Regions from separate parts of the Clostridium sp. B9 genome, predicted to be linked through region 4. Evidence: riboswitches for the same ligand, from Rfam matches in the RefSeq annotation. Region 4 holds a riboswitch; each other region holds the start of a gene.
What was found. Region 4 has a riboswitch for S-adenosylmethionine ahead of metF (methylenetetrahydrofolate reductase [NAD(P)H]). Riboswitches for the same ligand answer to the same signal wherever they lie in the genome.
Positions count from the first base shown of each region.

Region 1 (8,261 bases), 990 kb from region 4:
TAGAATTCAATTCGGATGAAGTAATTATTAATTGTTTAGGATATGGTCATGGAGTAGGAATGAGTCAGTGGGGAGCAAATGTAATGGCCAAAGAGGGGAGTAAGTATCAGCAAATCTTAGAACATTATTTTATAGGATCAGAGGTTAAAAAAAGTAATAAGACTTTGATGTATAAATAGTATTAGTGAGTAATTTTAAATTACTCACTTTTTTTTATAAAAATAATTATTAAAGTGTATTAATTTAGGATAAATGGACAGAATTAGTAACGGAGGTGTTGAAAATGAATAAAAAAGAACAATTAAAAAGATTTATCAAAAAGGATGGTTTTTATGTAGTTCTATTTGTTTGCTTATGTCTTATAGCTACTGTAGGTGTAGTTGTAGCAAACAAGAGTGCTAACGATACGGTGGAGGAAAGTGTAGCAGAAAATAATATAGATAATCCTAATGAGGATAGTGCTACAAGTGGAAATACATTTGATGATGCAGAATTAGTTGATAATAATACTGATGAAAATGAAGAGGAAACAACAAACGAAGCTGAAAACATTAAGGAAGAGGAAGAAGTTAAGCCAGAAGCTAACAATGAAGGGAATGCTGTGGCAACTTCAAATCAAAGTACTAGCTTTATAGCTCCGGTTAAGGATGGTGTTATAACTAGAGGATACAACTTAGAGCCAAGACTAAATGAATCAGGACAAAGTGCATCTGTTTATAAAGGAATAGATATAGAAGTAGCAGACGGGGCAGAGGTGTTAGCGATTGGCGATGGTAAAGTTGTCGAAGCTGGAAAAGGAAATTCAAAAGAAGGATGTTTCGTTAAAATAGAACATCAAAATGGAGTTGTTGGTTTTTATGCCAATTTAGATTCAGAAATAAAAGTAAAAGAAGGGGATACAGTTAAAAAAGGTACTCCTATAGGAAAAGTTGGAAATACTATTCAAAATAGTCCAAGTGATAGAGTATCTAAGAATTATTTAATGTTCCATATGGAAAATTCTAAAGAACCTGTAGATCCTCAAAAATATTTAAAGGACATTCCAGTTAAGGAATAATAAAAAGTTATAATAATCAGCTGCTAAATTAGCAGCTGATTAAATAATAAGAGATATTTAAGGAGGCGAAGTTCTTGAAAGATTATATCGAGGAAAGAGTTTTAGAAGTAGCTCAATACATTATTTATTCAAGAGCTACTATAAGAAAAACTGCTAAAGTTTTTGGTGTAAGTAAAAGTACTATACATAAGGATATGACTGAGAGATTACCTAAAATAAATCCTGATATTGCAGAAGAAGCAAAGAGTATATTGGATTTAAATAAGGCTGAGAGACATATAAGAGGTGGAAAAGCTACAAAACTAAAGTATAAAGTTATTGAATGATAAAAATATTCCTTATATAATAAAAGTTAGTATTTATGTATAATTATAATTGACAAATAATAATTTTATTATATATTAGGGAGTGTAAATATGTGGTTTTGGAGAAAAGGTACAGATATGGGTATAGACCTTGGAACGGCTACTGTCCTAGTTCATATGAAGGACAAAGGTGTTGTATTAAAAGAGCCGTCAGTTGTAGCCATAGATAAAAATAAAAATAAAGTCTTAGCAGTTGGAGAAGCAGCTAGACAGATGATTGGAAGAACGCCAGGTAACATAGTAGCATTACGTCCAATGAGGAATGGAGTAATCTCTGACTATGAAATGACAGAGGCTATGTTAAAGTATTTTATTCAAAAAGGTATTGGAAATAAAAGAGTTTCAGCACCAAAAGTAATGGTTTGTATACCATGTCAGGCAACTGAGGTTGAAAAAAGAGCAGTAATAGATGCTGCTAGAAGCGCTGGAGCTAGAAATGTTTATTTAATAGAGGAACCATTAGCAGCTGCCATTGGAGCCGGTTTAGATATAGCTAAAGCAAGTGGTCATATGGTTGTTGATATTGGTGGAGGTACTGCAGATATAGCTATAATATCATTAGGTGGAATAGTTATAAGAGAGTCTGTTAAGGTAGCTGGAGATAGGTTCGATGAGGCTATAATAAAGTTTGTTAGAAGTAAATACAAGCTTATGATAGGTGAAAGAACTGCAGAGGAACTAAAAATAAAAGTTGCTACAGTTGTAAAAGGACATAGAAATGAATCTATAGAGGTTAAGGGAAGAAATTTAGTAACAGGTCTACCAGGAATAATTACAGTAGATAGTGAAGAACTTAGACTTGCATTAAAAGATGATGTTAACATAATAGGTGAAGCTGTTCATTCAGTTTTAGAAAAAACACCACCTGAGTTGGCTGCGGATATAATTGAAGAAGGTATTCTGATGACTGGTGGAGGTTCGCTTTTAAATGGATTGGATAAGTTTATAGAAGAGAGAACTGGAGTTACGGTTCGTATAGCAGATGATGCTGTAGATTGTGTTGCTGAAGGTACTGGAAAAGTACTAAAAACATTTGAAAAAATAAATTTAAGTATGGATGACTTAGAGGTTAAATTAATAGATGAATAAAAATAACCATATATCTCTTATATTTAAGAGATATATGGTTATTTTTTTTTCATAGCTAAGTAATAAGCATGAATTAGTGCATCAACTATAACGTTAGACATGTCCATTATAAAGTTAAGTCTAATTGGTCTGCTTGTGAAAGAATCTATATTTTCAGAAGAATCAACAATTGCTATTATTGAAGCATCTCCAACACTTCTTAGAGATTTGCCAACACCCTTTCCAGGATGAATTGGTTCATTTCGTGTATGGATTTCTCCTATTGATTTAGAATCTCCTAAACAGGCATCTATTGCGATTATATGATGATCAGGATATTTTTTTAATATTTCTGTTATTTTCTTATCAAGGTTTAAAGCATGTATTGGTGAATCTAATGTTCCAAGTACCTCAAGTGGAAAAAACTTTTTCTTCAAGAGTGTTCCAACTAAAGGACCTAAGCAATCACCTATACATTTATCTGTTCCTATACACACTATTAATGTTTTTTCATTAATATGATCTTTTAAAAAGTTTGATATTTCATAATAAGCCAAATAATTTTCATAATAGGTTTTAATTTTTTTCAATATCTCACCTCCTGATAAAGTATATGAGAGTAAATGAGTAAATATTAAAGAGGAGTATAAAAAAGATTTTAAAAGGCAATTATTAAGACAGGAGGTGGTCTTAAATGAATAAGAGGTTTTTCACTTTTGTAATCTTATTTTTAACAACAGTAACAGTTGGAATTATGTTTTGGAGTACAAGCGCAAGATTTAATTTAAGTAAAGAAATTAATGATGGAAAATTAAAAAATGAATTTGTAGAACAAGAATTAGACACAGATAGAATAATAAAAGAAATAGAGAAAAATATAATTAGTGAAAATGTTAGAGATATTGATAATGAAACTGAAAATAATGATTTAGAAAAAGATAGTAGTAACAGGAAAGATATAATTGATAAAGAGGAAAGTGGCGATGAGATAAATAATAAATCTAAGGTAAATAAAGATAGAGAATATATTATAAATGATGTGGAAGGAGATTACTCTAATAAAGGTAATTATTCCTTAGAAGAAGAGGAGGAGAGTTTAGAAGTATTTAAGGTAGATAAATTTTCTATACCTTCAAGAATAAAGAGAAGTGATAAATTAAAACTTTTATCAATAGCTAAAAATTTAAGTATTGTAGATTATGGAGTTTTGTTAGAACATGTAAAAAGAAGTGATGAATTAGGTGCTGCAGTAGATATATTTAAGATATTAAAGAATAAATTGGATGATGATGATTATAATCTCATTAAAGAAGTAATGAATCCATATATTAATATTGAGTTAATAGAGAACAATATTTAATATAAATAAAGCAAAATAATAACTAGTGCAAAATGGAGTAAATAATAGAAATTAAAAGTAAATTAAAAATAAGTTAACATAATAGCTTTAAATGGCCTTAAATTAAGTTTGAAATAAACAGCGTAACAATATATACTAAGTCTTGTCGATTGGCGGTGAGCCAAAACGACAGAAAAAAATAAATGCGCTGGTGTGGCTCAATTGGCAGAGCAGCTGACTTGTAATCAGCAGGTTATCGGTTCAAGTCCGATCATCAGCTCCATAAGTGGTGGAATTCCCGAGTGGCCAAAGGGGGCAGACTGTAAATCTGTTGTCGGACGACTTCGAAGGTTCGAATCCTTCTTCCACCACCAATAAGGTCGCATAGCTCAGCTGGGAGAGCACCTGCCTTACAAGCAGGGGGTCACAGGTTCGATCCCTGTTGCGACCACCATTAAATAAATTTAATAAATGTGCTGGTGTGGCTCAATTGGCAGAGCAGCTGACTTGTAATCAGCAGGTTATCGGTTCAAGTCCGATCATCAGCTCCACAAGTGGTGGAATTCCCGAGTGGCCAAAGGGGGCAGACTGTAAATCTGTTGTCGGACGACTTCGAAGGTTCGAATCCTTCTTCCACCACCATTTATAAAATAAAATATTAAACACTATGCTGGTGTGGCTCAATTGGCAGAGCAGCTGACTTGTAATCAGCAGGTTATCGGTTCAAGTCCGATCATCAGCTCCAAATGTGGTGGAATTCCCGAGTGGCCAAAGGGGGCAGACTGTAAATCTGTTGTCGGACGACTTCGAAGGTTCGAATCCTTCTTCCACCACCAGCAAGAGACACTTATCAAAGTGTCTCTTTATTTAAAATAATATCGAATTAAAATAGAATATTTAGTATTTATATACTCTTATCCAGAGAGGTGGAGGGAACAAGGCCCTATGAAACCCGGCAACCAGTGAGCAATCACCACGGTGCCAATTCCGGTAAAGAAAATTCTTTACAAGATGAGAGAAGATAAATTTAGTGTATAACTAGAATCTCTTCTTAAATCTATAAAAGGATTAAGAAGAGATTTTTTTGTTTAATAAAAAAATATTTTTTAACAGCGCGCATTAAATTATGGTTTTTATTAGACAGTTTAATTAGAGATATTGTTTTAAATAATTGGATAGAATAATTTATGAATTAGTAAGAATATTTAGGGTTTTTAAATAAAAGATATATGAAAGGGGTGAATAAGCTATTCTAAAGACGTTAGAATAGCGATATAAACATGAAAAGATTATTTACATCAGAATCAGTTACAGAAGGACATCCAGATAAAATATGTGATCAAATTTCAGATGCAGTTTTAGATGCTATATTTGATAAAGATCCAAATGCAAGAGTTGCTTGTGAGACAGCTGTTACTACAGGATTAGTAATGGTTATGGGAGAAATAACAACTAATTGTTATGTTGATATTCCTAAGATAGCAAGAGAAACAATTAGAGAAATTGGTTATGACAGAGCTAAATATGGATTTGACTGTGAAACTTGTTCAGTTATGACTACAATAGATGAGCAATCTTCAGATATAGCTATGGGGGTTGATGAGGCTCTAGAGTCAAGAGAAGGTGAGAAAATTGACATAGACGCTGTTGGAGCAGGAGACCAAGGTATGATGTTTGGTTTTGCTACAAATGAAACAGAAGAATTTATGCCAGCTCCAATCGCTATGGCTCATAGATTATCAAGAAGATTAACAGAAGTAAGAAAGAACGGAACTTTACCTTACTTAAGACCAGATGGAAAAACTCAAGTTACAGTTGAGTATGAAGATAATAAACCAGTTAGAATAGATGCTATAGTAATATCTACTCAACATGGACCAGAAGTTACTCAAGAGCAAATTCAAGAGGATTTAATGGAGCATGTTATAAAAGCTGTTATACCAGCTGAGTTATTAGATGAAGAAACTAAGTACTACATTAACCCAACAGGAAGATTCGTTATTGGAGGGACCTCAAGGGGATGCTGGATTAACAGGAAGAAAAATTATAGTTGATACTTACGGTGGATATGGAAGACACGGTGGTGGTGCTTTCTCAGGAAAAGACCCAACTAAGGTTGATAGATCAGCAGCTTACGCAGCTAGATGGGTAGCTAAGAACTTAGTTGCTGCAGGTGTTGCAGATAAGTTAGAAGTTCAAGTTGCATATGCAATAGGTGTTGCTAAGCCTGTATCAATAATCGTAGATACTTTTGGAACAGGAAAAATATCAGATGCTGAAATAGTTAATATAATAAACAAAGTATTTGATTTAAGACCAGGAGCTATAATAAGAGACTTAGATTTAAGAAGACCAATCTACAAGCAAACAGCTGCTTATGGACATTTCGGAAGAACAGATGTTGAACTTCCATGGGAAAACTTAAATAAAGTTGAAGAAATAAAGAAAAATCTTTAATATATAGAAGAACCAATTAAGAATTCCTTAGTTGGTTCTTTATATATTATTAATTGAAGTTTATGTGATTTAAAAATAAAGCGAAATAGAAAAATACCTACTAGAAATTAATCTAGTAGGTATTTTTTTCTATGCTTGGTGAACTAGTTTTCCGTTAACTATTACATATTTGATATCTATGTTTTCATCGAAAAGTATTAAGTCAGCGTCGTAGCCTTCTTTGATTAATCCTTTTCTGTCATTTACTTTACAGTGTCTAGCTCCGTTATAAGTAGCCATTTTAATAACTTCGTTTAGTGGATAGTCTGTATTGTTGAATATGTTCTTAACTGCAACATCTAAAGTTAAGATAGAACCTGCTAATGAACCAGTCAATAGTCTCGCAGCTCCATTTTTAACTTCAACATCTTGACCGCCTAGTGAGTACATTCCATCAGGCATACAACAAGCCATCATAGCATCAGTTATTAATAACATCTTATCTGTTCCTTTTTGTTTATAAGCTACTCTTAAACTTGGATATGCTATATGAATACCATCTGATATTGTTTCAGTAGTTATTTCACTATCAAAAACAGCACCTACAACACCAGGTTCTCTATGAGTAAATGGAGTCATAGCATTGAATAAGTGAGTAGCATGTGAGCATCCACACTTGATTCCTTCCATAGCTTCTTCATAATTTGCTTTAGTGTGTCCCATTGAAACTACTATTCCTTTTTCGCTTAAGAATTTAGTAAGTTCTTTAGCACCATCTATTTCTGGAGCAAGAGTTATTGAAACAACATCGTCTTCATGCTCTCCAACTAACTTATAAAAGTTCTCTTTTGTTGGAGGTATTAGGAAATCAGGGTTTTGTGCACCTATAGCACTTGGACTTATGAATGGACCTTCTAAGTGAGCACCTAAAACATTAGCACCGTCAGTTCCTTCAGTTTTTGCTTTGTGTATAGCTTTCATTGATTGGCATACATCTTCAGCAGCAACTGTCATTGTTGTTGGTAAGAATGAAGTAGTACCATGTTTAACTATAACTTTTGAAATTTCGTTTATAGCATCAAAAGTACCATCCATAGTATCGTGTCCACCAGCTCCGTGTATATGAACATCTATAAATCCAGGAGATAGGAATAAACCTTGTCCATCTAATACTTCACAATTAGTTTCTTCTACTGGATTTATAGCTTTTATCTTTCCGTTTTCAATAAGTATATTTCCAGCTTCAATTCTATCCAAATATACTATATTACAATTTTTTATTAACATACGAATCACCTTCCTCAATATTAATATTAAGATTTTCACTTCACCAAGTCAACAAAATAAAGTTTATGATTTAAAATTAACAATTGTGATATAATTAATAGTAATAACAATTTAAGAGAAACCTTTTTGGAGGTAATATGGAAGTATTAAATGGAATAGTTGAAAGTATAGTATTTAAGAGCTCTGATACAGGGTATACAGTAATAAAATTTAGAGAAAATAATAATATTCATACAATAGTAGGAGTTCTTCCACACATAAAGGAAGGACAGAATTTAAAAATAACAGGAAACTGGGTAAATCATTCTCAGTTTGGAAAACAATTTAAGGTAGAAGAGTGTGAGGAAATATTACCAACTTCAGAAGCAGGTATAGAGAAGTATTTATCTTCTGGAATAATACAAGGAATAGGTCCTGTTACTGCAAAAAAAATTGTTAAAAAGTTTGGAGCAGATACATTAAATATTTTAGATAATCATATAGAGAGATTAAAAGAAATAGAGGGAATAGGAAAGAAAAAGCTTGATACTGTTATTGAGTCTTACAGAGAACAGAGTGAACTTAAAAATATAACAATATTCCTTCAAACTCATGGCTTAAGTGTAAATCAGTGTTTAAAAATATATAAGAAATATGGAGCAGGCGCAGTTGAAACTGTTAAAAATAATCCATATGTTTTGTGTGATGAAATATCAGGAATAGGATTCAA
Region 1 is NZ_JBNWKA010000003.1:3,341,328-3,349,588, reverse strand. It holds gene spoIID (stage II sporulation protein D) at 1-179, shown strand, start outside; gene ACQZHJ_RS14850 (peptidoglycan DD-metalloendopeptidase family protein) at 284-1,057, shown strand; gene spoIIID (sporulation transcriptional regulator SpoIIID) at 1,132-1,383, shown strand; gene mreB (rod shape-determining protein MreB) at 1,474-2,511, shown strand; gene yyaC (spore protease YyaC) at 2,550-3,080, opposite strand; gene ACQZHJ_RS14830 (hypothetical protein) at 3,185-3,850, shown strand; tRNA gene ACQZHJ_RS14825 (tRNA-Thr) at 4,037-4,112, shown strand; tRNA gene ACQZHJ_RS14820 (tRNA-Tyr) at 4,118-4,203, shown strand; tRNA gene ACQZHJ_RS14815 (tRNA-Val) at 4,208-4,283, shown strand; tRNA gene ACQZHJ_RS14810 (tRNA-Thr) at 4,305-4,380, shown strand; tRNA gene ACQZHJ_RS14805 (tRNA-Tyr) at 4,386-4,471, shown strand; tRNA gene ACQZHJ_RS14800 (tRNA-Thr) at 4,499-4,574, shown strand; tRNA gene ACQZHJ_RS14795 (tRNA-Tyr) at 4,580-4,665, shown strand; SAM riboswitch class I at 4,741-4,847, shown strand; partial or broken gene metK (methionine adenosyltransferase) at 5,110-6,286, shown strand; gene nagA (N-acetylglucosamine-6-phosphate deacetylase) at 6,416-7,552, opposite strand; partial or broken gene recD2 (SF1B family DNA helicase RecD2) at 7,690-8,261, shown strand, end outside.
Region 1: linked by a shared signal. The riboswitch ahead of metK (methionine adenosyltransferase) and the one ahead of metF (methylenetetrahydrofolate reductase [NAD(P)H]) in region 4 are both predicted to bind S-adenosylmethionine.

Region 2 (8,261 bases), 1.5 Mb from region 4:
TTTAGCAGAATTTTTCACTGCTTTAGGTGCTAACATAGAAGTTTACTCAGCAAGTTTTGCTTATTTCAATTCATTAAATAACCCTAATAAAAAATAGAAACCTAACATATAATTATGTTAGGTTTCATTTGTGGGTTTATCATAATATTTAAAAATAGACTATTAACGGTTTTATATTATTATTCTCCTAAGAACATTTTCATGTCATCTTCTACATTAGTTATTCCACCAATTCCAAAGTTTTCAACTAAAACTTTAGCTACGTTTGGTGATAAGAATGCAGGTAATGTTGGTCCTAAGTGAATGTTTTTAACACCTAAGTGTAATAATGATAATAATACTATTACAGCTTTTTGCTCATACCATGCTATGTTATAGCTTATTGGTAATTCATTCACACTGCTTGTTCCAAATACTTCAGCAAGTTTTAATGCTATTACTACTAATGAATATGAATCATTACATTGTCCAGCATCTAATACTCTTGGAATTCCATTGATATCTCCAAGTGGTAATTTGTTATATTTATATTTAGCACATCCAGCTGTTAAGATTACTGTATCCTTTGGTAACTTCTCAGCGAATTCTTTATAGTAATCTCTTGATTTTGCTCTTCCATCACATCCAGCCATTACGAAGAATCTTCTTATAGCTCCTGATTTAACTGCATCCACTACTTGATCAGCTAAAGCAAGTACTTGGTTATGAGCAAATCCACCTACGATTTCTCCTGTTTCTATTTCTGTTGGAGCTTTGCAAGTTTTTGCTAACTCTATTATTTGTGAGAAATCTTTATGTCCATTCTCATCTGGAGTTATATGAGTACATCCTTCATATCCTACAGCACCTGTTGTAAATATTCTTCCTCTATATGAATCTTGAACTGGTGTTATACAGTTTGTAGTCATTAATATTGGTCCATTGAATGATGCAAACTCTTTATTTTGTAACCACCATGCATTACCATAGTTTCCTGCAAAGTGAGCATATTTCTTGAATTTTGGATAGTAATGTCCTGGTAACATTTCACCATGAGTATACACATCTACTCCAGTTCCTTCAGTTTGCTCTAATAACATTTCTAAGTCTTTTAAATCATGTCCTGATATTAATATTCCTGGGTTATTTCTAACTCCTATATTAACTTTTGTTATTTCTGGATGACCATAAGTTGAAGTGTTAGCTCCATCTAATAAAGCCATTCCGTCTACACCAAACTTACCAGTCTCTAAAGCTAAAGCTGTTAATTCATCAGCACTTAATGAATCATCTAATAATTTTACTAAAGCTTCAGCCATAAATTCATGAACTTCTTCTTTATCAAATCCTAAGTTCATGGCATGCTCCATGTATGCTGATAATCCTTTTAATCCATACATTGTAAGCTCTCTTAAGCTTCTTATATCTTCATTCTCAGTAGCTAAAACTCCTACCTTTGAAGCCTTATCCATCATCTCTTCACTAGTTGTAGCTGTCCAAGTTGCGCATCCCATAAAGTCTTGTCCTATTGGATTTCCACCTTTAGCTTGTACTTCTTTCTTTAATTCTTCTCTTGTTGCTAGAGTATCTATCACTCTTTTTTCTATTGCCTTAAAATCAAAGTTTGCATTTGTAATAGTAATAAATAAGTTATCTACAATCATTCTATTTACTTTTTTATCTACTATTCCTACTTTTCTTGCTTCAGTAGCAACTGTAGCTAATCCTTTAGTAACAAAAACTAAAAGGTCTTGTATTTTTGCTACATCTTCAGTTTTTCCACATACACCTCTTACTGTACAACCTTTGCATCCTGCTGTTTCTTGACATTGAAAACAAAACATACTCATAATTCTAATCCTCCGTTTTTTTATTTCTTATATGTAAATTATTAAATTCAAATGTAATTCATCTCAGCTAATATTTCTCATCGCCTTCGACAATTTAAATTATAGTCCTATATCTAATTCTTATCTGTAACTAATGTTACCAAGAAGAAAATTTATTTAACAATCACAAATTATGTATATGCACAGTATATTATTGAATATTTATACAATTTTAATTATTTTTATGCATATTTTTATTGATTTTATGCATAAACTTCTGTATAATGAGCATTATACTAATTAATTTGTCAATAAAAAGGGGGACTTACTTATGAATACTAAGACAAAATATAAAATGTCAGATTTACTTAAGTTTATCATCCCATCTTTAATAGGTGTAATACTGTTTATGGTTCCTATAAATGATGGTGGAAATATATCAATACCAATAGCATTTTTCACAGGTAGAATAAAAGGGTTAATTGGGGATTACTTACCTATTATGGCTACCATAGTTGTTGTACTGGCTGCAGTATTAACAATAATAGTGAAAACTTTAAAACCAAAATTTATATTAGAAAATTCATTCCTAAATTCGTTATTAAATGTTAACTGGATTTGGAGTATAGCTAGAATATTAGGCGGATTATTCATAATCTTAGCTTTCACAGGATTTGGTCCTGAAATAATAAAATCAGATATTACTGGTGCATTCATATTGAACGATTTATTACCAACACTTATAGTTGTATTCTTCTTTGCAGGATTATTCTTACCATTACTTTTAAACTTTGGTTTATTAGAATTCTGTGGAGCATTACTTACTAAGGTTATGAGACCTTTATTCAAATTACCAGGTCGTTCATCAATCGACTGTATGACTTCTTGGTTAGGAGATGGAACTATTGGTGTTTTACTTACATCAAAGCAATATGAAGAAGGATTTTACACAGAAAGAGAAGCTTGTATAGTTAGTACAATGTTCTCAGTTGTTTCAATAACATTCAGTTTCGTTGTTTTATCACAGGTTGGATTAGAAAATATGTTTATTCCATTCTATTTAACTGTAACTCTTGCTGGTGTAGTTGCTGCTATAATCTTACCAAGAGTTTGGCCATTAGATAAAAAAACTGATGCTTACTACAACAATGTAGAACCTCAAAATGTTGAGGATGTTCCTGAAGGATTCACTCCTTTCACTTTCGGAGTAGCTAAAGCAGTAGAAAAAGCTCAAAACGAGAGTAGCTTAGGAAAATTCTTTACAGATGGTATTAAGAACGTACTTGAAATGTGGATAGGCGTTTTACCTGTAGTTATGGCAATGGGGACTTTAGCTCTTATGGTTGCAGAGTACACTCCAGTATTCCAATGGCTTGGAGTTCCATTCATTCCATTATTCCAATTACTTGGAATTCCAGAAGCTGCTGCAGCATCTCAAACTGTTATAGTAGGATTTGCTGATATGTTCTTACCATCAGTTATAGCTTCAAAAACAATAACTAGTGAAATGACTAAGTTCGTTGTAGCTGCTGTTTCAGTAACTCAGTTAATATACCTATCAGAGGTTGGAAGTGTTATCTTAGGATCAAAGATTCCTCTAAACTTAAAAGAGTTATTCATGATTTTCTTAATGAGAACACTAGTTACTTTACCAGTTATAGCACTTGTTGCTCACTTATTATTCTAAGAGATAAAAAAGGTTGTCCAAATGGACAACCTTTTATTTCTTTAAAAATCTTCTATTCTTATAACATTATGAACTGTACATATTTCTTCTAATTTCTCTAAGCTTTCTATTGCTTTACTTATACTTTCTTCCTTAGTTTCATGAGTTGTCAGAACTAGTGTTATAAAATTATTTTCAACTTCTCTTTGGGCAATAGACTTTACATTAACATTACTCTTTCCAAAAACATTTGTTACAGTTCCTAAAACCCCAATTTTATCTTCAACTGATATCATCATATAATATTTGCTCTTTATTTCATCAAAGCTTCTAGTTTCTCTAACCCATAAGTTATTTTTGGTTACTAATCCTTCTGCCTCTAAGCTTATATTGTTTCTTAATATAGATATGATATCACTGACAACTGCACTTCCTGTTGGTAAATCTCCAGCTCCCTTTCCATAGAACATTAAATCTCCCACTGCATTTCCTCTTACAAAGACGGCATTAAATGAGTCATGAACATTAGCTAATGGATGTCTTTTAGGTATCATTGTTGGATGAACTCTAAGTTCTAGTTCCCCTTCAACCTCCTTTATAATTCCTAAAAGCTTTATAACGTACCCAAATTGATTTGCACAATCTATATCACTCTTTGTTATATTGGAAATTCCTTCTCTATATACATTCTCAGTATTTATCTTAGTTCCAAAAGCTAATGAAGCTAAAATAGATAATTTATACTGAGCATCGTATCCCTCAACATCCGAAGTTGGATCAGCCTCTGCATATCCTTTCTCTTGAGCTTCTTTTAAAGCATCTTCAAAGCTAGCTCCTTCAAACTGCATCTTAGTTAAAATATAATTTGTTGTTCCATTTATAATTCCATAGAGACTTTCTATCTTATTTGCAGTCAGGCTCTCATTTATGCCTGCTATTATTGGAATTCCTCCAGCTACACTGGCCTCGTAATTCAATCCTACCCCTTCTTCATCTGCAATCTCATAAAGTTCATCACCTTGTATTGCTAATAGCATCTTATTTGCTGTTACTATATGCTTTTTGCTTCTCATTGCTTTAATTATATATTCCTTTGCTGGTTCTATTCCACCCATCAATTCAACAACTATCTTTATATCATCGTTGCTTAAAATTTCATTATAATCTGTTGTCAAAAGTTCTTTGGGAACATCAACTAATCTTGGCTTATCGATATTTCTAACTAATACCTTACTAATCTCAATATTATATCCTGACCTTTTAACAATCTCTTCTTTGTTAGCATTAAATATCTTCCAAACCCCACTACCAACATTACCTAGGCCAAGCAAAGCTATCTTTATATTCTTCATAAAATAAATCCCCCTTAGAATATTACTTATTGCTTTAATTATTTTTCACAAAATTAATCCAGTTTTTATATATTCTTTTTCCTGTTTCTTCCCAAGAAAATATAATTTCATTTTCTATATTATTCCCCAGGAAATAATTTCTAGGAAGTTCTATATTTGCCCCTTTATTCTTATCTCTTAGATACTCATTCTTTAAAACTTCCTTATCATATTCTAAGTGCCCCAAAACATAATAATCATTATAGCTTCCTTTTAATAAGCTATACTCTCCTATTTCACTTTCAGCTAAAACCCTAAGCCTTGAATCTTTTATAATATCTTCTTTGCATAAGGTTGAATGCCTTGAATGAGGACATTTAAAACCATTTTCTATACCCTTTAAAATTTCATTTTCTAATAAAACCTCATGAGAAAATACCCCAAATATTTTACTATTAACATTGATTTTTCTAACCCCATAAATATAATTCAAAGCCATTTGCGCACCCCAACAAATATAGAAGGTTGGTCGCTTATTATTCTTTAGAAACTCAATTATTTCTCTTAACTCATTTTTATATGAAATATCATTAAATTCTAAAGTTTCTAGTGGTGCTCCTGTTATTATAACTCCATCCAATTTATTCTTAAGCTCATTAAAAGTACTATAATTTTTATTCAAATATTCCTGTGATGTAAGCTTTGATTTATGAGATTTAATCCTTATAAAATCAACAAATATTTCTTCCTTAGAACTTAATAACATTTTTAATATATGCCCCTCGGTCTCTCCTTTTAATGGCATTAAGTTTAGTATTCCAATTCGTTTTTTATTATCATATGCCTCATTTTGTAGAAAGATTTCCTTAGAGTTTAAAGTTTTGATTCCTTCTAGCTCCAAAGTTTTTAAATATAAACTCATTTACTCATCACCTAATTTATTAAAAGCTTGCTCAAAATCATTTATAATATCATCTATTCCTTCTATTCCAACTGAAACTCTTATTAAATCCTCTGTAACCCCAGCCTTAACAAGATCTTCTGAAGATAATTGTCTATGAGTTGTACTAGCTGGATGAAGAAGGGTTGTTCTAACATCACCTAAATGAACAACTAATTGAGCTAACTTTAGATTATCTATAAATTTCTTTGCTGCCTCTATACCACCTTTTATTCCAAAAGATAATAGTCCAGATGCCCCTTTAACTAAATACTCTTTAGCAAATTCATAATCCTTATGAGATTCTAATAGTGGATAATCAACCCAAGTAACATTATCATTACGCTCTAAATATTTTGCTAATGCCAATGCATTTGAACTATGTCTCTCCATTCTCAGATGAAGAGTTTCTAATCCAATATTAGTTAAATATGCATTAAATGGACTAATTGTGCATCCTAAGTCTCTAAGTAGTGTAACTCTTAGTTTAGTTATATATGCAGCATTTCCAAAAGTTTCAACATATTTAACTCCATGATAACTCTCATCAGGTTCTACTAGACATGGAAATTTTCCATTTTCCCAATTAAAATTACCTCCATCAACTATTATTCCTCCTAATGCCAGAGAGTGACCATCTGAATATTTACTTGTTGAATGAACCACAACATTAGCTCCATGTTCAAAAGGATTGAATAGGTAAGGTGTTGCAACAGTATTATCTATCACTATTGGTATTTCTCTTTTCTTTGCAACTTTAGAGAATTTTTTCATATCTAAAACTCTTAAGGATGGATTTCCTAAGCTCTCTCCAAGTATAAGTTTTGTATTATCTTTAATACTTTCATTTAATTCACCTTCACTACAGTCTGGTGATATAAATGTTGTTTCAATCCCCCAATTTTTTAAAGTCACTCCTAAAAGATTGAATGTTCCTCCATAAACAGTTGATAGAACTACTATATGTTCACCAGCCTTACAAATATTCAAAACTGCTAGTAAAGTAGCTGATTGACCTGAAGATACACAAACTGCGCCAACTCCACCTTCTAGACTTACAAACTTTTCTTCTAAATTACTAACTGTAGGATTACTTATTCTAGTGTATATATGCCCTGCTTCCTTTAAGTCAAAAAGATTCGCAACTTGATCACAGTTTTCAAATTTATAAGATGTACTTTGAACTAAAGGTTGAGTTACTGGATCTCCTGAATCAGGATTAAACCCGCCCCTTATACATAATGTTTCTTTACTAAAATTGTTACCCATTATTAAATGCCCCCTTTTATTTAATACATCTTTTAAAATTATATCCCCAAATAAAAAAGCTATTTCCCTATCCAAAAGATAAAGAAATAGCTGTAAATGCATAATAAAAAACTACACAAATATACCTATAATCTCTTATCTCTCAGGATTATTCCTGCAGGATTTAGCACAATTCTGATTTATGATAATCAGCTGTTGCTAGGCTTCATCGGGCCAGTCCCTCCACCATTCTTAATAAAAGATGTATAAACACGATTTTTTAATTTTAAACCAATTATAATGTATTAAATCACTAAATTCAATATTATCCACTAATTAAATCATTAAAGTTTTTTTATCTAGGATTTTTAACACTCTTTGTCAAAATGCCAGTAGGTGTAATAAAAAATTCAATTATAAAATTATTATATAGTGGCTGATTTTCTCCGACTTTTACTCCAACATATGCTTTATAATTCATTTCACATTTGTTTTCAGTATCCATCTTAGCAACCTCTAACAGCTCAACATCCTTTAAACAATAGTAAACATCTTTCTCATAAAGCTTAACTACTTCCTCTTTAATATAAGGATTTAAAATAGTTACTATGAAAGTGTTTATAAATGGATCATTATCGTCTAGAATACTTTCTTGCTTATAAAGCTCTTCTTTAGTCTCATTACCTTCTAAACGAGTTTCATCAACTCTTATATTATAATTTCTGAATGTTCCATAATTCTCAATCTTATTAAACTCATCATAAGCTGATATAAATCTAACTATTATAGGACTATCTAATAAATTCTTATTGTCTTCTAAGAATTTTCTATCTCCATACTTTATAGCAGATAAAGCAAGTGGTAACTCTTTTCTAAAAATTCTTTCTCTTTTTGCAGCATCAGCTTTTCCACCATTTCCATCTACATAAACATATATCTTAAATATAAATCTTTTATCTACTCTCTTCCATTCTCCAAAAACTTCGTCTCTTTTCATTGAATTTATCTTATCATATGCATATGTCAACGCAACTGTGAGAAATAATTCTCCAGTTTCATCACAATGAGTCAATGTATATTTTCTTCCCTCTACAGGCTTTTCATCTGTAATCCCTGTTCTAAACTCAACACTTAACCTTCTAGGATTAAACATAACCTAACACCTCAAAAATAATACTATTAGCCATTAATTATATGAATATTTGATTATATTTATGATAAGCTAATGAAAAAAATTTTCCTTATTGGTAGAATTAACTTGAGAATAA
Region 2 is NZ_JBNWKA010000003.1:3,844,622-3,852,882, forward strand. It holds gene ACQZHJ_RS17385 (hypothetical protein) at 1-97, shown strand, start outside; gene hcp (hydroxylamine reductase) at 180-1,829, opposite strand; gene ACQZHJ_RS17395 (YjiH family protein) at 2,140-3,495, shown strand; gene ACQZHJ_RS17400 (homoserine dehydrogenase) at 3,537-4,826, opposite strand; gene ACQZHJ_RS17405 (homoserine O-acetyltransferase/O-succinyltransferase family protein) at 4,861-5,727, opposite strand; gene ACQZHJ_RS17410 (O-acetylhomoserine aminocarboxypropyltransferase/cysteine synthase family protein) at 5,728-7,014, opposite strand; SAM riboswitch class I at 7,147-7,255, opposite strand; gene ACQZHJ_RS17415 (staygreen family protein) at 7,349-8,146, opposite strand.
Region 2: linked by a shared signal. The riboswitch ahead of ACQZHJ_RS17410 (O-acetylhomoserine aminocarboxypropyltransferase/cysteine synthase family protein) and the one ahead of metF (methylenetetrahydrofolate reductase [NAD(P)H]) in region 4 are both predicted to bind S-adenosylmethionine.

Region 3 (8,261 bases), 1.2 Mb from region 4:
TTTGATGGCTTGAACTTAAAAGCAACTTTAATAATGAATGAAAAACCTACAAATAAATTTATTATCTTAGCTCATGGTATTTCTATATGTTATGTTGGTTCATTAAAATACTTTGACATTTTTTATAGACATGGATTTAATGTACTTATAATAAATCAAAGAAGACATGGTAAAAGTGAAGGGAAATATTCTTCCTTTGGATTCTTTGAAAAGTATGATTTAAATATGTGGATTGAATACTTAAAGTCCAAATTTGGACAAGATATAATATTAGGACTTCATGGAGAATCAATGGGTGCTGGAACTGTTATGGAGACTCTTCCATTAAGTAATTCCATAAAATTTGCTATAGAAGACTGTGGTTATTCAAATTTCTTTGAACTTTCTAAGTTTCAAATAACCCATACTTTCAAAAACAATCTAGTTAGAAAACTGTTATATCCCGGCTTATTTTTTGCAGATTGGTTCATGAAAGCTAAAGCAAAATTCTCAATGAGACAAGTAGTCCCTATAGATATAGTTTCAAAATCTAAACTTCCAATGATGTTTATTCACGGAAAAGAAGATTATTTTGTCCCTTGGTATATGGCCATAGATCTATTTGAATCAAAAACAACTGGGTATAAAGAACTTTATCTAGTAGAAGGAGCCGCTCACGCTGAAGCTCTTGAAGTAAACAAAAAACTTTACGAAGAAAAAGTAATTTCCTTCATAGAAAAAGCCCTATCCCTTCAAGGAATAGAGCTATAGCCCTAATAGTTGTTATGTTTTAAGTGAGTGTTGATTTTAGCTAGGCCTTAAGACTTACTTAACTTCGCAAAGCGTTTCTATTGTCTATTCCAAAATCAACACTAGTTTAAAATAAAGTCAAATAAAAATAGTTATAAAAAAATAAAGAGTATAAATAGAATTAAAGAAATATAATCCTTTTTGCAATCTATTTATACTCTTTCTAAGTTTAAACTCTTGATGCCTCTTCTGTTTTTACTGAAGATGATGTAAGTCTATTTATTTCATCTAACTCTTTTCTAGTTAAATATCTCCATGAGCCCATTTTTAGTTTCCCTAAGCTTACATTCATAATTCTAAGTCTTTCTAATTTTTTAACTTCATATCCAAAATGCTCACACATTCTTCTAATCTGTCTATTTAATCCTTGAGTTAATATTATTCTAAAAACAAATTTACCTTCTTTTTTAACAAAACACTTCTTTGTCACTGTGCCTAATATAGGAACTCCATTACTCATACCTTTTATAAAACTATCAGTTATTGGTTTATCTACAGTAACAACATATTCTTTTTCATGATTATTTCCTGCTCTTAGAATTTTATTTACTATATCACCATCATTAGTCATGAAAATTAATCCTTGTGAATCCTTATCTAATCTTCCTATTGGGAAAATTCTTTTCTCATGATTAACAAAGTCAACTATGTTTCCTTTTACTTTACTTTCAGTAGTACAAGTTATTCCAACGGGTTTGTTTAAAGCTATGTAAACTAACTCATTGTCAACCTTTAATGGCTTTCCATCAACTGAAACAACTTGCCCTTTTGAAACTTTAGTTCCTGTTGATGCTTTAACTCCATCAACCTTTACTCTTCCTTGTTCTATAAGCTTATCAGCTTCTCTTCTAGAACAGATTCCAGTTTCACTTATGTACTTATTTAATCTTACTTCATCTCTTACTTCACTCTTATTTGAAATAATGACTGTATTCTTTTCTGAAGCCTTCTTTGCAAACTTTGGCTTACTTTTGCTTATTGGCTTTTGCTCAGTATTCTTTTTACTTTGAGATCTTTTATCTCCTCTTTGCTTTGGTTTATTAGAAAAGCTTCTTTCTTTTCTATTGTTCTTTTTAGCTATTTTACTCACTATAAATAATCCTTTCCTAATTATTTTTCTTTTCATATCCTGAATTATTTATTTTTATTTTAAAGTTATTAGTAGGTATCTTGTCATTATTAACTTGATCTACATATTCCATAACCTTATTTAAATCAACAGTATCAACCATTTCTCCTGTTATATAAACATTAACAACTCTATTTGGAGGCATCATTTCTTCTTTCTCAAAACCTTTTAAGACTGCAATCATACCCTCTTCAAATTTATAGTTATCTAAATCTAATTCCGTTACTAATATTCTTCCTTTTTCAGTAGGAGAATAACTATAAACTACTCTATCAAATCTATTTAATCCTAATTTCACCTTAGAAGTTCCTTGTATTAAAATAGTAGTTTCTTGTTGCTTATAGATATATGTATATCCTCCAATAAGTACAGCTAATATTAATATTGTACTTACTATTATTTTTCTATAATGCTTTAAAGTCTTCTTTTCCTTACCAGAAAGCTCTTCTCCAACTTTATCTTCACATCTTGTTTTTATTCTTACAAATTGACCATCCTTAGTCATTATTATAGTACTTTTTTTGCCCTCTTTAATGACTAAACCTTTATAAATAACCTCTTCTCCATTAGAACCCTTTATAACTGCAAGAGCTTCTAAATCCTTAAAAGTTATATTTAAGTATGTTGCCAAATTGGTATAGTCAGCACTATATAGTAAAATCATATATGCAATTATATAGTCTGACCATTTAACTATCTTTTCATTACTAAATCCAGTTTTTTTGGCTATAACTTTTGTACTTAGTTCTCTTCTATTTAGAATCTTTCTTAAGAGAACCTCCTCATCTACCAAGTAATATGCTATGTTAAGTATTAAATTTCTTTCTTCAATATTATAAAATTCAGAAGTTAAATTTTTAATATCAACTTTAAAACTTCTTAGCTCCTTTAAGAAAACAGAAATTTCTTTTTTCAAAGCAGCCTTATCTAAATTCTTTTTAATATTTCTACTTGAAAAAATATACTTATCTCGTCTGAAAGTTACTTCACTCACCTTCTCCAAACTCCTTTATTTATATATTTTACAAAAAATAAGACTAAGGCAAAAACCCAGTCTTATTCTACTAATTTTCCTTTTACTATTACTCTATTCTTAGCATCAATAGTACATGTAACTATAGTCATAGTGGCATCATCAGTTGGATTTAAAGCCTCTGTTTCACTTGGAGTAACTTGATACATATCAGTTACTTCATAAGTATATTTCTTACCATTATAAGTTACATAAACCTTGTCCCCTTTTTCAAGCTTATCAATTTCTTTAAAAGCTTCTCCAAAGTAAGACATTCTATGACCAGCTATTGCAAAATTACCTTTTTCACCTGGCATTGGCGCTCCTGGAAAGTGTCCAACAACATATTTTATGTCTTCATATCTAACACCTTCTATTATTCCTATTTCTAAATCAATCTTAGGAATACTTAATATACCAATCCCATCACCCTCTTCAAGTTTGGCTTTTGAAGGTTTTTTAGTACTTGCTTCTTCTGCATTAGCATTAAGTTTTTCTTTCGCTGTTCCCTCTTCATTCAACTTAGCATCTTCTTGTTCTTCACCCTCAGGAACATCAAAAGTTAAGCTTTTAAAACTTTCTAATACAGCCTGTTGTTGCTTATAAGTATCGTATCTCATCCAAATGGTTACACCTATAAGACCTACTCCAACAACAATCAGAAAAATTCCTAGAATATTTCTAATTTTTCCCCACACTTCTCAATACACCCTTTCTATTTAATTTTGCCCTTTTATTATACCATAGCACATATTATATCTATATAAAATTTTAAGAGGTATAATATATCTTTTACAATTATTTGATTTATGCCCATAAACTAATTTTACTTTAATATAATACTGCTTTTGTTACAAACAAATTTTCTTTTTTAATGTAACTTAATAAATCTCATATCAAAATATAATATATTAGACTTTGATATGAGATTTATAATTCTATATAATTAATCATAAAGTATTTTATTTAACGCTCTGTTTTAAACCGTTGTTACTTTCTAGATATAATTAGAAATCAACACTCACTTAAAACAAAGCCATATTTTAAAGAGGTGATTAAGATGAGAATAGGTATGGGGTACGATGTACATAAACTTGTTGAAAAAAGAGATTTAATCCTTGGAGGAGTTAAAATCCCTTATGAAAAAGGGCTTTTAGGTCACTCTGATGCAGATGTTTTATTACATGCTATTATGGATTCACTTTTAGGAGCTTCTGCCCTTGGTGATATAGGTAAGCACTTCCCAGATACTGATCCCAAATATAAAGGTGCAGATAGCATAAAATTACTAGAGTTTGTTGGTGAACTTTTATATAAAAATAATTATAAAATCTCAAATATAGATGCAACAATAATAGCTCAAAGACCTAAGATGGCTCCGCATATTCCTAAAATGAGAGAAAATATAGCTAAAGCATTAAAAATAGATTTAGATCAAATAAATGTTAAAGCTACAACAGAAGAAGGTCTTGGCTTCACTGGTTCAGGTGAAGGTATATCTTCTCAAAGTATTTGTCTTATAACTAAACAAATATAAAATAAGACTATGTTTTAAATCAACACTTACTTAAAACATAATCTAAAATAAAAAACTGTGGATAAGATTGCCCCAAATCTTATCCACAGTTTTTTCCATATATAATTATCCCCTTTAAGTGCTTATTGCTATAAAATTATTGAGTTACTGCAACATCTAAGTCAGCACTTGGTACTGTAACTTCTTTCTTTTGGAAAAATGCTATAAATATTATTGCACTTATTCCCATTAAGTAAGGATAGAATAAAAATTTCATTATTTCAAATGAAGTTAATCCAGTTAAAGCTGCTGCTGACATTAATTGTGCTCCATAAGGTATTATTCCTTGAACAGAACATGAAAACATATCTAATATTCCTGCAACTCTTTTTGAATCTAAATTATACTTATCTGAAATATCTTTAGCTAAAGGTCCTACTGTTACTATAGCTATAGTGTTATTAGCTGTACATGCATCAACTAAACTTACTAATAAACCAACACCAAATTCTGCCCCTCTTTTGCCATTAATCCTCTTAGTAACTAAATTTAACACATAATCTATTCCGCCATTCTCTTTTATAATTTCAACAATTCCCCCAATTATTATTGAAATTAATATAAGTTCACTCATTCCAGCAACCCCAGCTGAAATTGAATCAAAGAATATTTTAATACTCATAGATCCTGTTAAAAATCCTATTCCACCAGCTAAAACTATTCCACCTGATAATATAGCTATTACATTAACCCCCATTAATGCTGCTACTAATATTCCTAAGTAAGGTACAACCTTTATTAAACTATACTCATAGTTTCCAGCCATAGAAACATCTGCTCCACTTCCTAGGAAAGCATAAGCTATTACAACTAAGATTGCTGCTGGTAAAACAACTTTAAAATTGACCTTAAATTTATCTCTCATTTCACACCCTTGAGTTTTAGTAGCTGCTATTGTTGTATCAGAAATCATTGATAGATTGTCCCCAAACATTGCTCCACCGACTACTGCTCCAACAATCAAAGGTAATCCTATATTTGTTTTTTCTGCTATCCCCATAGCTATTGGTGCTATAGCAGCTATTGTTCCCATTGATGTTCCTAAGGATATAGCTATAAATGATGCTATTAGGAATATACCTGCTATAAGTATGTTTTGAGGTAATATTGATAATCCTAAATTAACAGTTGATTCAACTGCTCCCATATTCTTTGCTACTTCTGCAAAAGCGCCTGCTAATATAAATATTAGACACATTAAAATTATATTACTGTTTCCAGCCCCCTTACAAAAAGTCTCTATATTCTTCTCAATTCCATTCTTTCTATTCATGAAAATACCAACTAAAGCTGCTATTATTCCTGGAACTAAAACAGATACTGAGTAAAAATCCTTCATCAAAATTGAAGTTCCTAAATAGATTGCTACAAAAATTATTAATGGTAATAATGCTGAAAATTTACCTTCTTTTTTCATTTTCTCTCCTCCTAATCTATTTAATAAACCTATCTTTATTTATCCTACAAAATAAAAAAACTCCTATCCTTAGATAGAAGTTATTATTCTTACAGATTCGTTTTCTTATCTCTCAGTTTCTACCGCAGGATTTAGCACCGCTATAAATCTTTGCACAACAAAATATTACTGAATCTAAACTTTTTAAAATCAGTATAGTTTAACCGCAAAGAATTACCGGTTGCTGGGTTTCACAGGGCCAGTCCCTCCACCTCTCTTGATAAGATTTATTAAATTTTATTTTCTAAATAGTATCATGCTACTTTTTCAATGTCAATGATATTTTGCACTTTTTAACATTTTATTCATTTAATGATTATTTGTTTACTAATTTATATAATAAGCTTTCTAAAGCTATTCCTTCATTTGGTGGATAGTCAAATTGTTCACTATATTCAATAGCTTCAGCTATAAAATCACAAGCTTTTCCCAGAGATTCTTCTATAGATTCGCCTCTTAATACTCCACCAATTAAAAGTGAAGCAAAAGCATCTCCAGTTCCGCAATAAAAAGCATCTATTTTTTTATGAGAATATGTGTAAAACATATTTTCCTCTTTATCATAAAGAACAGTATCAATATATTCTTTTCCTTTTATGCTAGGAACACTTGTTATTATGCTTATTTTAGGACCTAATTTACTCAAAGAAATTAAGAAATCTTTTACTTCTTCCTTAGTTAAATCCTCTTTGTATTCTCTTCCTAAAAGTAAAGTAGCCTCTGTTATATTTGGAGTTATTATATCTGCACTTTTTATTAAGATTCGCATCTCATCAATCATTTTTTCATCCATTCCATCATATAACTTTCCGTTATCAGCCATAACTGGATCTATAACCACTAAAGTATCATTTTCTTTAAAATCTTTTATAAAATCCTCAACAAATTTAACTTGCTTTGGATCTGCTAAATATCCACTATATATACATTGAAAATCTAAATTTAGTTTTTTCCAATGATTTTTTGTTTCATATATAAAATCACTTAATCCTCTAATAGCTGGTTTTCCAAATCCATCTGTATGCGTTGATAATACTGCAGTAGGAAGTGGACAAACTTGATTTCCCATTGAAGATAATATAGGAATTATAGTTGCCAAAGCTGCTCTTCCATAACATGAAATATCATGTATTGCAGCTACCTTCTTCATTGGTCTCATATATTTATCTCCCTTCAAATATCCACAAAAATTTTATTCTTTAATATTATATTGTTTACTTAAAGTTATATCAAATGTATCGATTCTATTATATCCCCTTCAAAGTTATGTCTTAAGATATAACTGAAAATAACTACTCACTTAAAATAAAATATTATTGAAAATTAGATGTTATTTCATAAAAAGATCTATATAACTTTATCTAAAGTAATATCTTTTTATAAAAAAAAGCATCGCTTAAGTTAAGCGATGCTTGGTGCACCATCAGGGATTCGAACCCTGGACTCCCTGATTAAGAGTCAGGTGCTCTACCAACTGAGCTAATGGTGCATATTTACTTTTATTTAACTTCTTAACTATTATTGAATAAATTTACAGTCATAGTTAAAAAATGGAGCGGGTACCGGGAATCGAACCCGGGTATCCAGCTTGGAAGGCTGGTGTTCTACCATTGAACTACACCCGCTTAGTATGTTTATATATTAACATATTGTTAATATATTGTCAACAAGTTTTTCCATAAAAAATTTGGCTGGGATAGCAGGATTCGAACCTGCGAATGACGGAGTCAAAGTCCGTTGCCTTACCGCTTGGCGATATCCCAGTATGGTGTACCTTAAGGGATTCGAACCCCTGACCCACGGCTTAGAAGGCCGTTGCTCTATCCAGCTGAGCTAAAGATACAAACTTGAATCAACAAAAATTATTATACATATTTCTTTTTAATATGTCAACATTTTTTTATATTATTTTTATAATTTTATTTTAATTAATACTAAGCGTGTTGATTTTAAACAACATCTTCCAAATATTTGAATAATACTTTTTTAAATATTGCTTCATCTTCTTTATTTTTATGAGCATTAGCACATACTTTAAACCATTCTTCAGCAGTCATTCCTATAGTTTCTTCATAGCATTTCTCACAATCAGTTTGTAAATTAGTATCAACAACGAATTTTCCTAATTGTTCAGCATTATTAAAAACTTTTATATATAAAAATTCATCGTCATCTCCAAGCCAGTTGTTGTTAAATCTACTACAAAAGATTCTTAACTTTCTCATTCCATTATCAGCACTTAACCCATTTATTTTTTTTAAGGCTGCAATATCATTTTTCATTTTCTTCTTATCTTCTT
Region 3 is NZ_JBNWKA010000003.1:3,532,415-3,540,675, forward strand. It holds gene ACQZHJ_RS15840 (alpha/beta hydrolase) at 1-750, shown strand, start outside; gene rluF (23S rRNA pseudouridine(2604) synthase RluF) at 959-1,879, opposite strand; gene ACQZHJ_RS15850 (anti-sigma factor domain-containing protein) at 1,896-2,912, opposite strand; gene ACQZHJ_RS15855 (class D sortase) at 2,975-3,628, opposite strand; gene ispF (2-C-methyl-D-erythritol 2,4-cyclodiphosphate synthase) at 3,991-4,467, shown strand; gene ACQZHJ_RS15865 (Na+/H+ antiporter NhaC family protein) at 4,604-5,923, opposite strand; SAM riboswitch class I at 6,026-6,189, opposite strand; gene ACQZHJ_RS15870 (pyridoxamine kinase) at 6,279-7,121, opposite strand; tRNA gene ACQZHJ_RS15875 (tRNA-Lys) at 7,376-7,451, opposite strand; tRNA gene ACQZHJ_RS15880 (tRNA-Gly) at 7,514-7,587, opposite strand; tRNA gene ACQZHJ_RS15885 (tRNA-Gln) at 7,651-7,725, opposite strand; tRNA gene ACQZHJ_RS15890 (tRNA-Arg) at 7,729-7,805, opposite strand; gene ACQZHJ_RS15895 (hypothetical protein) at 7,912-8,261, opposite strand, start outside.
Region 3: linked by a shared signal. The riboswitch ahead of ACQZHJ_RS15865 (Na+/H+ antiporter NhaC family protein) and the one ahead of metF (methylenetetrahydrofolate reductase [NAD(P)H]) in region 4 are both predicted to bind S-adenosylmethionine.

Region 4 (8,261 bases):
AAATGAAGCAGGTCTTGGAAGTGCTCCAATAGCAGCGGCAGCAGCTAAGACAAAGTCACCAGTAAAGCAAGGACTTATTTCTATGACAGGTACATTTTTTGATACAATACTTATTTGTACTATGACGGGTATAGTTATTATACTAACTGGTGCTTACTCAGGAAACTTAGAAGGAGCAGCACTTACAACTCAAGCTTTTGAAATAGGACTTCCTATTGCTAACATAGGAACATATATAGTAAACATAGGACTTATGTTCTTTGCTTTTACAACTATATTAGGATGGAACTATTATGGAGAAAGATGTGTTGAGTACTTATTTGGAGTAAAGGCTATAAAACCTTATAGAATACTATATATAACTTTAGTTGGTGTAGGATCATTCCTTCCATTAACATTAATATTTATAGTTGCAGATATAGTAAATGGATTAATGGCGATACCAAACCTTGTAGGTATTATAGGACTTAGAAAAGTAGTTATAGAAGAAACAGAGGAATTCTTTAAAGAAAAGTCTTTAAGTGAGGCTAAGGTAGAATTACAAGGAACTGTTTTGAATTAATATAAATAAAAATCCATGAGCTTTTTAGGCTCATGGATTTTTTGTTATCTTCCTTGGTTTGGAAGTTTACTTCTAACAATATCTTCAACTTTTTTAGGAAGTGCAGCAAGTTCTTCTTTAGTAAGTTTATCTGTATAAATAGGTGGATGAATATATAAGTTAACTTCTTGACCACCCTTTATGAAATAATGGTTTGCTTCCATTACTTTATATGTTCCATCAATAGTAAATGGAAGTATTGGAACCTTTGATTTAGTTGCTAATTTAAAGCTACCTGCTTTAAATTCTCCCATTTTACTACTTCTACTTCTTGTTCCTTCTGGGAAAACAGCCATTGAATATCCTTCTTTTAAGTATTTTATTCCTTCTAATATACCAGCCATAGCTTTTTTAGGATGTTCTCTATCTATAAAAATACCTCTTGAAAAATTCATCCAGTGTTTTAATATAGGCATTTTTTCAAGTTCTTTTTTTGCTATAAATCCTTTTGGTTTATCAATATAGTACATAACTACAGGGATATCCATATTGCTTTGGTGGTTACCAACTAAAAGAACTGGTCCTTCTGGAATGTTTTCTTGACCTTCTACATGTACTTTAATGTTGGCATGGTCTAAGAAGCTCTTAACTATACCTCTAGTACATTTATAAATATATTCTTCACGCTCTTCTAATTTACCTTCTTCTTCTAATTTATTTATTTTCTTAACATCAGGTAATGACTTTATTAATGTCCAAGTATAGCCTTTACCATACCAATATATAGATCTAAACATATATTTCTCCCCTTTAACATTACTAGTTACTAAGTAATATTATAACAGTTTGAAAAAAATATCAAATATATTGCTTAGTAAAAATTTATAATAATAAAAAAATATTAAATATTTACTTATGAGAAAACTTATACTATAATTTACCAAAATAGAATAATTTCTTATCATGAGAGGTGGAGGGACTGGCCCTGTGAAACCCAGCAACCAATAGTTTTATAATTGCAACAATATTTTAAGTATTGATATAGACTTTATACAATTTATAGATAAATTTAATATTATTAAGTCTGTATATAATTAATTTAAATATAATGTTTAATACTTATCTTTAACCATTGCTATGAAACTATATTGGTGCTAAATCCTGCAGGTTTACTGAGAGATAAGTACAAAATTATAATGAGCGATTTTTGCCTAAAGGATTATTTCCTTTAGGCATTTTTTATTTTAGGAGGGATATTATGAAAATTAAAGAGATATTTAATAAGAAGGAATTTGTTTTATCATTTGAGGTTTTCCCACCCAAAGAAACTACTCCCATAGAAAATATATATAATACTTTAGAAAATATACAGGAACTTAGACCGGATTTTATAAGTGTAACTTATGGAGCAGGTGGAAATTTTAAAAGCAATAGAACTATAGAGTTGGCTTCTATTATTAAAAATAGGTATGAATTAGAGGCTTTAGCTCATTTGACTTGTATAGGTGCTAAAAGAAATGATATTGAGGATACGTTGACTGCTTTAAAGAATAGTGGTATAGAGAATGTTTTAGCTTTAAGAGGAGATAAGGGATTAAATGATATAGTTTCAGATTATGATTCATCCATAGATTTAGTAAAACATATTAAAGATTTTAAAGGGATAAATATTGGAGGAGCATGCTATCCAGAAATTCATCCAGAGGCAACTAATAGAAAGGTAGATTTAGATTTTTTAAAGAGAAAGGTTGATGCAGGAGCAGAACACTTAATATCTCAGTTATTTTTTGATAATAATACTTTTTTTGAATTCTTAGAATATTGTGAGATAAAGGGAATAAATGTACCTATTCAAGCGGGAGTAATGCCTGTAGTAAATAAAAAACAGATAGAGAGGATATTATCCCTTTGCAAAGCAAGATTCCCTAAGAAGTTTATGAAGATAGTAAATAAGTATGAACATGATAAAGAAGCTTTAAGAGATGCTGGAATAGCTTATGCAACTGAGCAAATAATAGATTTAATATCTAGCGGAGTTAGAGGTGTACACTTATACACAATGAATAACTCATATGTTGCACGGAATATAGTTAGCGGAACAAGAAATATTATAGATTCGGTCAATAAAAAGGAAGAGGTGTCTTAAGGAACAAAATGAAGATTAATAATATAGATAAAAAAGAGGTTATTAGATATTTAGGCATAAAAGGTGAAGTGGAGGAGTTAGATTTAATTTGTAAATGTATGGAAGAATGTAGGGAGTTGGTTGATTATAGGGTAGCTTATAGAGAATACACTATAGAAGAAAATGAGGTAGGATTAGAAATAAAGGATACAAATAAGAATTTATTAGGTATCTCTATAAAAAAATATTTAAAGGGATGCTACAAAGTTATTTTAATTGGAGTTACATTAGGATATGAAGTAGAAAAGGCTATTAAAAGATATGGGAAGGTAGATTTATTAAAAGCTTTAGTTTTAGATGCTTGCTCTACAGCTGCTATAGAAGGTGTTTGTGATGAAATAGAAAATTCTATAGATGAAAAAGTGAAAGCTAATAAGGAATTCACAAGAGGAAGATTTAGTCCTGGTTATGGAGATTTTCCAATAGAGTTTCAAAAGGATTTTTTAGAACTTGTGGATGCATCAAGGACTATTGGATTAAATGTCACAGAGAGTAATATTTTAATTCCAAGAAAATCAGTTACGGCAATAATAGGGGTAAGTAAGTTTAAAAATAATAAAAATATTAGAAGTTGTGAGCAATGTGGTTTCTATAATAAATGTAATTACAGAAAAGGTGGGAAGAAATGCTATGATTAAAATTTTTGATGGAGCTATGGGAACAATGCTTCAAAAAATGGGATTAAAGGTTGGAGAAAATCCAGAACTTTTTAATATAAAGAATGAAGAGGTTATATTAGAGATTCATAAAAGCTATATTGAAGCTGGAGCAGATATTATAACAACAAATACATTTGGAGCAAATAGAAAAAAGTTAAGGGGGTTAGACTTTAGTTTAGAAGAGGTTATAACAAAAGGGGTAGATATAGCAAAGAAGGCAAGAGGAAATAAGGAGGTTAAAATTGCTTTAGATATAGGGCCCATAGGGGAACTTTTGGAACCTATGGGAATCTTAAGTTTTGATGAGGCTTATGAAATATTTAAAGAGCAGGTGGTAGTGGGAAAGAAAAATGGAGTAGATTTAATACTTATAGAAACTATGAGTGATCTATATGAGGCTAAGGCTGCCATACTTGCTGCAAAGGAAAATTCAGATTTACCTGTTTTTTGTACTATGAGCTTTGAAGAAAATGAAAGAACATTTACAGGATGCATTCCTGAGAGTATGGCAATGACTTTAGAAGGCTTAGGTGTAGATGCTTTAGGAGTAAACTGCTCTTTAGGTCCAATAGAAATGGAGAATATAGTTAGAAGAATAGTAAACTCAACAAACTTAGAAGTGATAGTACAAGCTAATGCAGGTATGCCAAGCTTAGAAAGTGGAGAACTTATTTATAAAGTTGATGAAAGAGCTTTTGGAGAATGTGCAGAGAAATTTGTTGAATTAGGTGTGAGTTATATAGGAGGATGTTGTGGGACAACGCCAGAGTATATAAATGAGATTTCCAGTAGGCTAAAAGGAATAAGACGTAAAAAGAGAGAAAAAGTAAATGTAGGTGGAGTTTGCACACCATCCTTAGTAGCTAAGGGAGAAAATGAAATTTCTATAATTGGAGAGAGAATAAATCCTACAGGTAAAAAAAGATTTAAAGAGGCCTTAATAAATGAGGAGATTGATTATATAGTAAGACAAGGGATAGAACAGGTAGAGGCAGGAGCTAAGATATTAGATGTAAATGTAGGAATACCTGAAATAGATGAGAAATACATGATGGTTAAGATAGTAAAAGAGCTACAGAGTATTTTAGATACTCCTCTTCAAATAGATTCATCAGATCCTAATGTAATAGAGGAAGCATTAAGATATTATAATGGAAAGTGTATAGTGAACTCTGTTAATGGAGAAGAAGAGGTGTTAGATAATATACTTCCTTTAGTTAAAAAGTATGGAGCTATGGTTGTAGGGTTAACTTTAAATAATAAGGGAATACCTAAAACCTGTGATGAAAAGTTAGAAATAGGAAGGTTTATAATAAATAAAGCCTTAGCTTATGAAATAAGCAAGGATAATATAATACTAGATCCGTTGGTATTAACTGTTGCTACAAATCAAAAGGAAGTAAGAGAAACTTTAGATGCTCTTAGAAAAATAAAAGAAGAGCTTGGAGTTAAAACTGCTATGGGTGTCTCTAATATTTCCTTTGGACTTCCTAATAGAGAAAATATAAATGAGGTCTTCTTAGGTATAGCTCTAAATGAAGGACTAGATTTTCCAATAGTAAACCCTAATAAAGAGGGGATAATGAAAACTATTAGAGGTTATGAACTTTTAAGTGGAATTGATGAAGGGGCTAATAGATATATAGAGCATTATTCTCAAAATAAAGAAGAGAAAAAGGGTGAAGAAAAAGTAGTAGCTTCTATAGACTTAAAAGATATAGTAATTAAAGGGAGAAGGGGAGAGGCAAAAGAAAAAACTAAGGAATTATTAAAAGAGAAAGAAGGGATGGATATAGTAAATAGTTACTTAATTCCTGCCCTAGATATAGTAGGAGGAAAGTTTGAGAGAGAAGAGATATTTCTTCCCCAATTAATAGCTTCAGCAGAAACTGTTAAGGAGTCCTTTGAGGTTATTAAATCTTCTATTGATTTTAAGGGAGGAGAAGTTTCAAAAGGAAAAATAGTTTTAGCTACCGTAAAGGGAGATATACATGATATAGGAAAAAATATCGTTAAGGTAATATTAGAAAACTATGGATATGATATCATTGACTTAGGGAAAAATGTAGAGCCTAAAATAATAGTTGAGACTTGTCATAAACATAAAGTTAAACTTTTAGGATTAAGTGCTTTGATGACAACAACTCTTAAAAGTATGGAGGATACAATTGAAATTCTCAAAAAAGAAGGCTTAAAAACTAAGGTTTTTGTTGGTGGAGCAGTTTTGACAGAAGGATATTCAAAGAAAATAGGAGCAGACTTTTATGCTAAGGATGCCAATAAGGCTGTAGAAATAGCAAAACATATATTTAAGAAATAGATGGGAGAACATTAGAGATGAAAGAATTAGATTTACAAAAAGATTTTATAATAGCTGATGGAGCTATGGGAACTAAGCTTATGGAAGCAGGCGTTGATTTGAGAAAAACATCTTCTGAAATATTAAATCTTCATAATAAAGAGTTAATAGAAGAAATCCATAAAGAGTATATAGAGTCAGGAGCTGAAATTATATTAAGCAATACATTTATGTGTAATATAATAAATGCTAAAAAGAATGGATATTCTTTAGAAGAGGTTGTAACTAATGCTCTTGAAATTGGAAAGAAAGCATCAGGAGATAAAGTTTCATTAGCTTTAGATATAGGACCACTTTCATATTACTTAGATGAATATAGTGATAACTTTAAAAAAGTAATTGAAGAAAATACGGAAAGAATAATTAAGGTAGGAAAAGAAATTTATGATTTAGTTTTATTTGAGACACTAGGGAGCATTAAAGAAGGTGAAATAGCAGTAAATAAAGCTAAAACATTAACTAACAAGCCAATAATATGTTCATTCACTTTAGCAGGTAAAAAAGATATAGAAAAATTTTTAGATGAACTTTGTAATAGTTTTAATGATAGTGGAATAAGTGCGTTAGGAATAAATTGTACTGAATATGAACTAATATTAGAAGCATTAAAAATATTAAAGAATAAAACAAAACTTCCTATTATGATAAAAGCAAATTTAGGTATGCCAAAAAGAGTGGAGGGAGAGTTAAAGTATGCTCAAAGTCCATTAGAGTTTGAAGAATTTTCTAGAAAAGCTAAGGAATTAGGTGTGAAAATAATAGGCGGATGTTGTGGAACAACTCCAGAATATATAAGAGAGCTTAGAGATTTAGTATAAGTATTTAAAGCAAATCTAAAATTAAAAATTGGGGAGATCTTTATGGGGAATAATAGTGGACAGAAAAAATTAAATTTAGAAAATCATTTAGAAAGAATTTTTGGAGAATTTCCAGTAATTGAAACAAATAGATTTATACTAAAGGAAATATCAGAAATTTATAGGGAGAATTTTATCGAGATATTTTCTGATAAAGAGGTCATGAAATATTCAGGAATAGAAGTCTCAGATCCAAGAAAACAAGCAGATTTTTATCTTAGAAAAGTTGAGGCAATGTATAATAATAAAAAAGGGATAAGATGGGCAATAATCAATAAAGAAAGTGGCGAGTTTATTGGAGATATAGGCTTTTATAATATAGACTTTTACTCTAATAATACAGAGATTGGATATACTATAGTTAAAAAGTTTTGGAGACAAGGAGTTGCTTCAGAGTGTATTAAAGCTATGAAAAACTTTGCTTTTGAAAATTTAAATATGAATAGAATTATAGCCATGATAGATAGCAATAATATTTCATCAATTAAATTATCAGAAAAACTTGGCTTTCATAAGGATGGAGTATTAAGAGAACATTATTATAATAATAGTAAAGATGAATACATTAGTATATGTGTTTATTCATTAATAAAAAATGATATTAAATATATATAAATAGTTTTTATAAAGCATATCAAAGTTATTTTGATATGCTTTATCTTTTATTAAAAATATATTTATCCATATTTAATTTTTACTTTTAACTAGTTTTGGTTTATAGATATAAATCCAAACTTATTTAAAGCATATTAATTAAAATAGAGGTTAAAAATTAAATAACCTATAAAAAGTCCACTAAACATATAAGATTGAAAATTGAAGAAATGTGTTGTAAACGTATATAATCTAGATATAGTTAAAGAACTTTAGATAAGGGAGAGGTTAGGTATGAAAAAAGTACACGTAGTTTCACATAGTCACTGGGATAGAGAGTGGTACATACCATTTCAAAAACATAGAGTTAAATTAGTAGATTTCATGGATTCATTAATAGATACATTAGAGAATAATGAGCATTTTAAATTCTTCCATTTAGATGGACAAACAATAGCTTTAGATGATTACTTAGAAGTAAAGCCATATATGTTTGATAGGTTAAAGAAATTAATAGAAGAGGGAAGACTTCATGTAGGCCCTTGGTATGTTCTTCAAGATGAGTACTTAATAAGTGCAGAAGCAAATGTAAGAAACATGCTTTTAGGAATGAGATTTGCAAAGAGATTTGGAGAGCCTGTTAAAATAGGATATTTCCCAGATTCATTTGGTAACATATCTCAAGCACCTCAAATATTAAGAGGATTTGGAATTGATAATGCAGTATTTGGAAGAGGAATTACTCCAATAGCATTTGATAACCAAAAAGTTGAAGAAGCTGGAGAGAATGAATACCATTCAGAAGTTTTATGGAAATCACCAGACGGATCAGAAGTTTTAGGAATACTTATGGCTAACTGGTACAGCAATGGTAATGAGATTCCTGAAGATAAGAAAGAAGCAGTTGAATTCTTAAATGATAGGGTAAACAAAGCAGATATGTATGCTACAACAAATCAAATATTATTAATGAACGGATGTGATCATCAGCCAGTTCAAACAAATGTTGGAGATATCATAGATAATGTAAAAGAAGATGTTGATTTCGAATTGGTTCATAGTAATT
Region 4 is NZ_JBNWKA010000003.1:2,347,223-2,355,483, reverse strand. It holds gene ACQZHJ_RS10490 (alanine/glycine:cation symporter family protein) at 1-562, shown strand, start outside; gene ACQZHJ_RS10485 (lysophospholipid acyltransferase family protein) at 607-1,338, opposite strand; SAM riboswitch class I at 1,497-1,727, shown strand; gene metF (methylenetetrahydrofolate reductase [NAD(P)H]) at 1,800-2,687, shown strand; gene ACQZHJ_RS10475 (methionine synthase) at 2,696-3,364, shown strand; gene ACQZHJ_RS10470 (homocysteine S-methyltransferase family protein) at 3,357-5,705, shown strand; gene ACQZHJ_RS10465 (homocysteine S-methyltransferase family protein) at 5,723-6,562, shown strand; gene ACQZHJ_RS10460 (GNAT family N-acetyltransferase) at 6,605-7,216, shown strand; gene ACQZHJ_RS10455 (alpha-mannosidase) at 7,490-8,261, shown strand, end outside.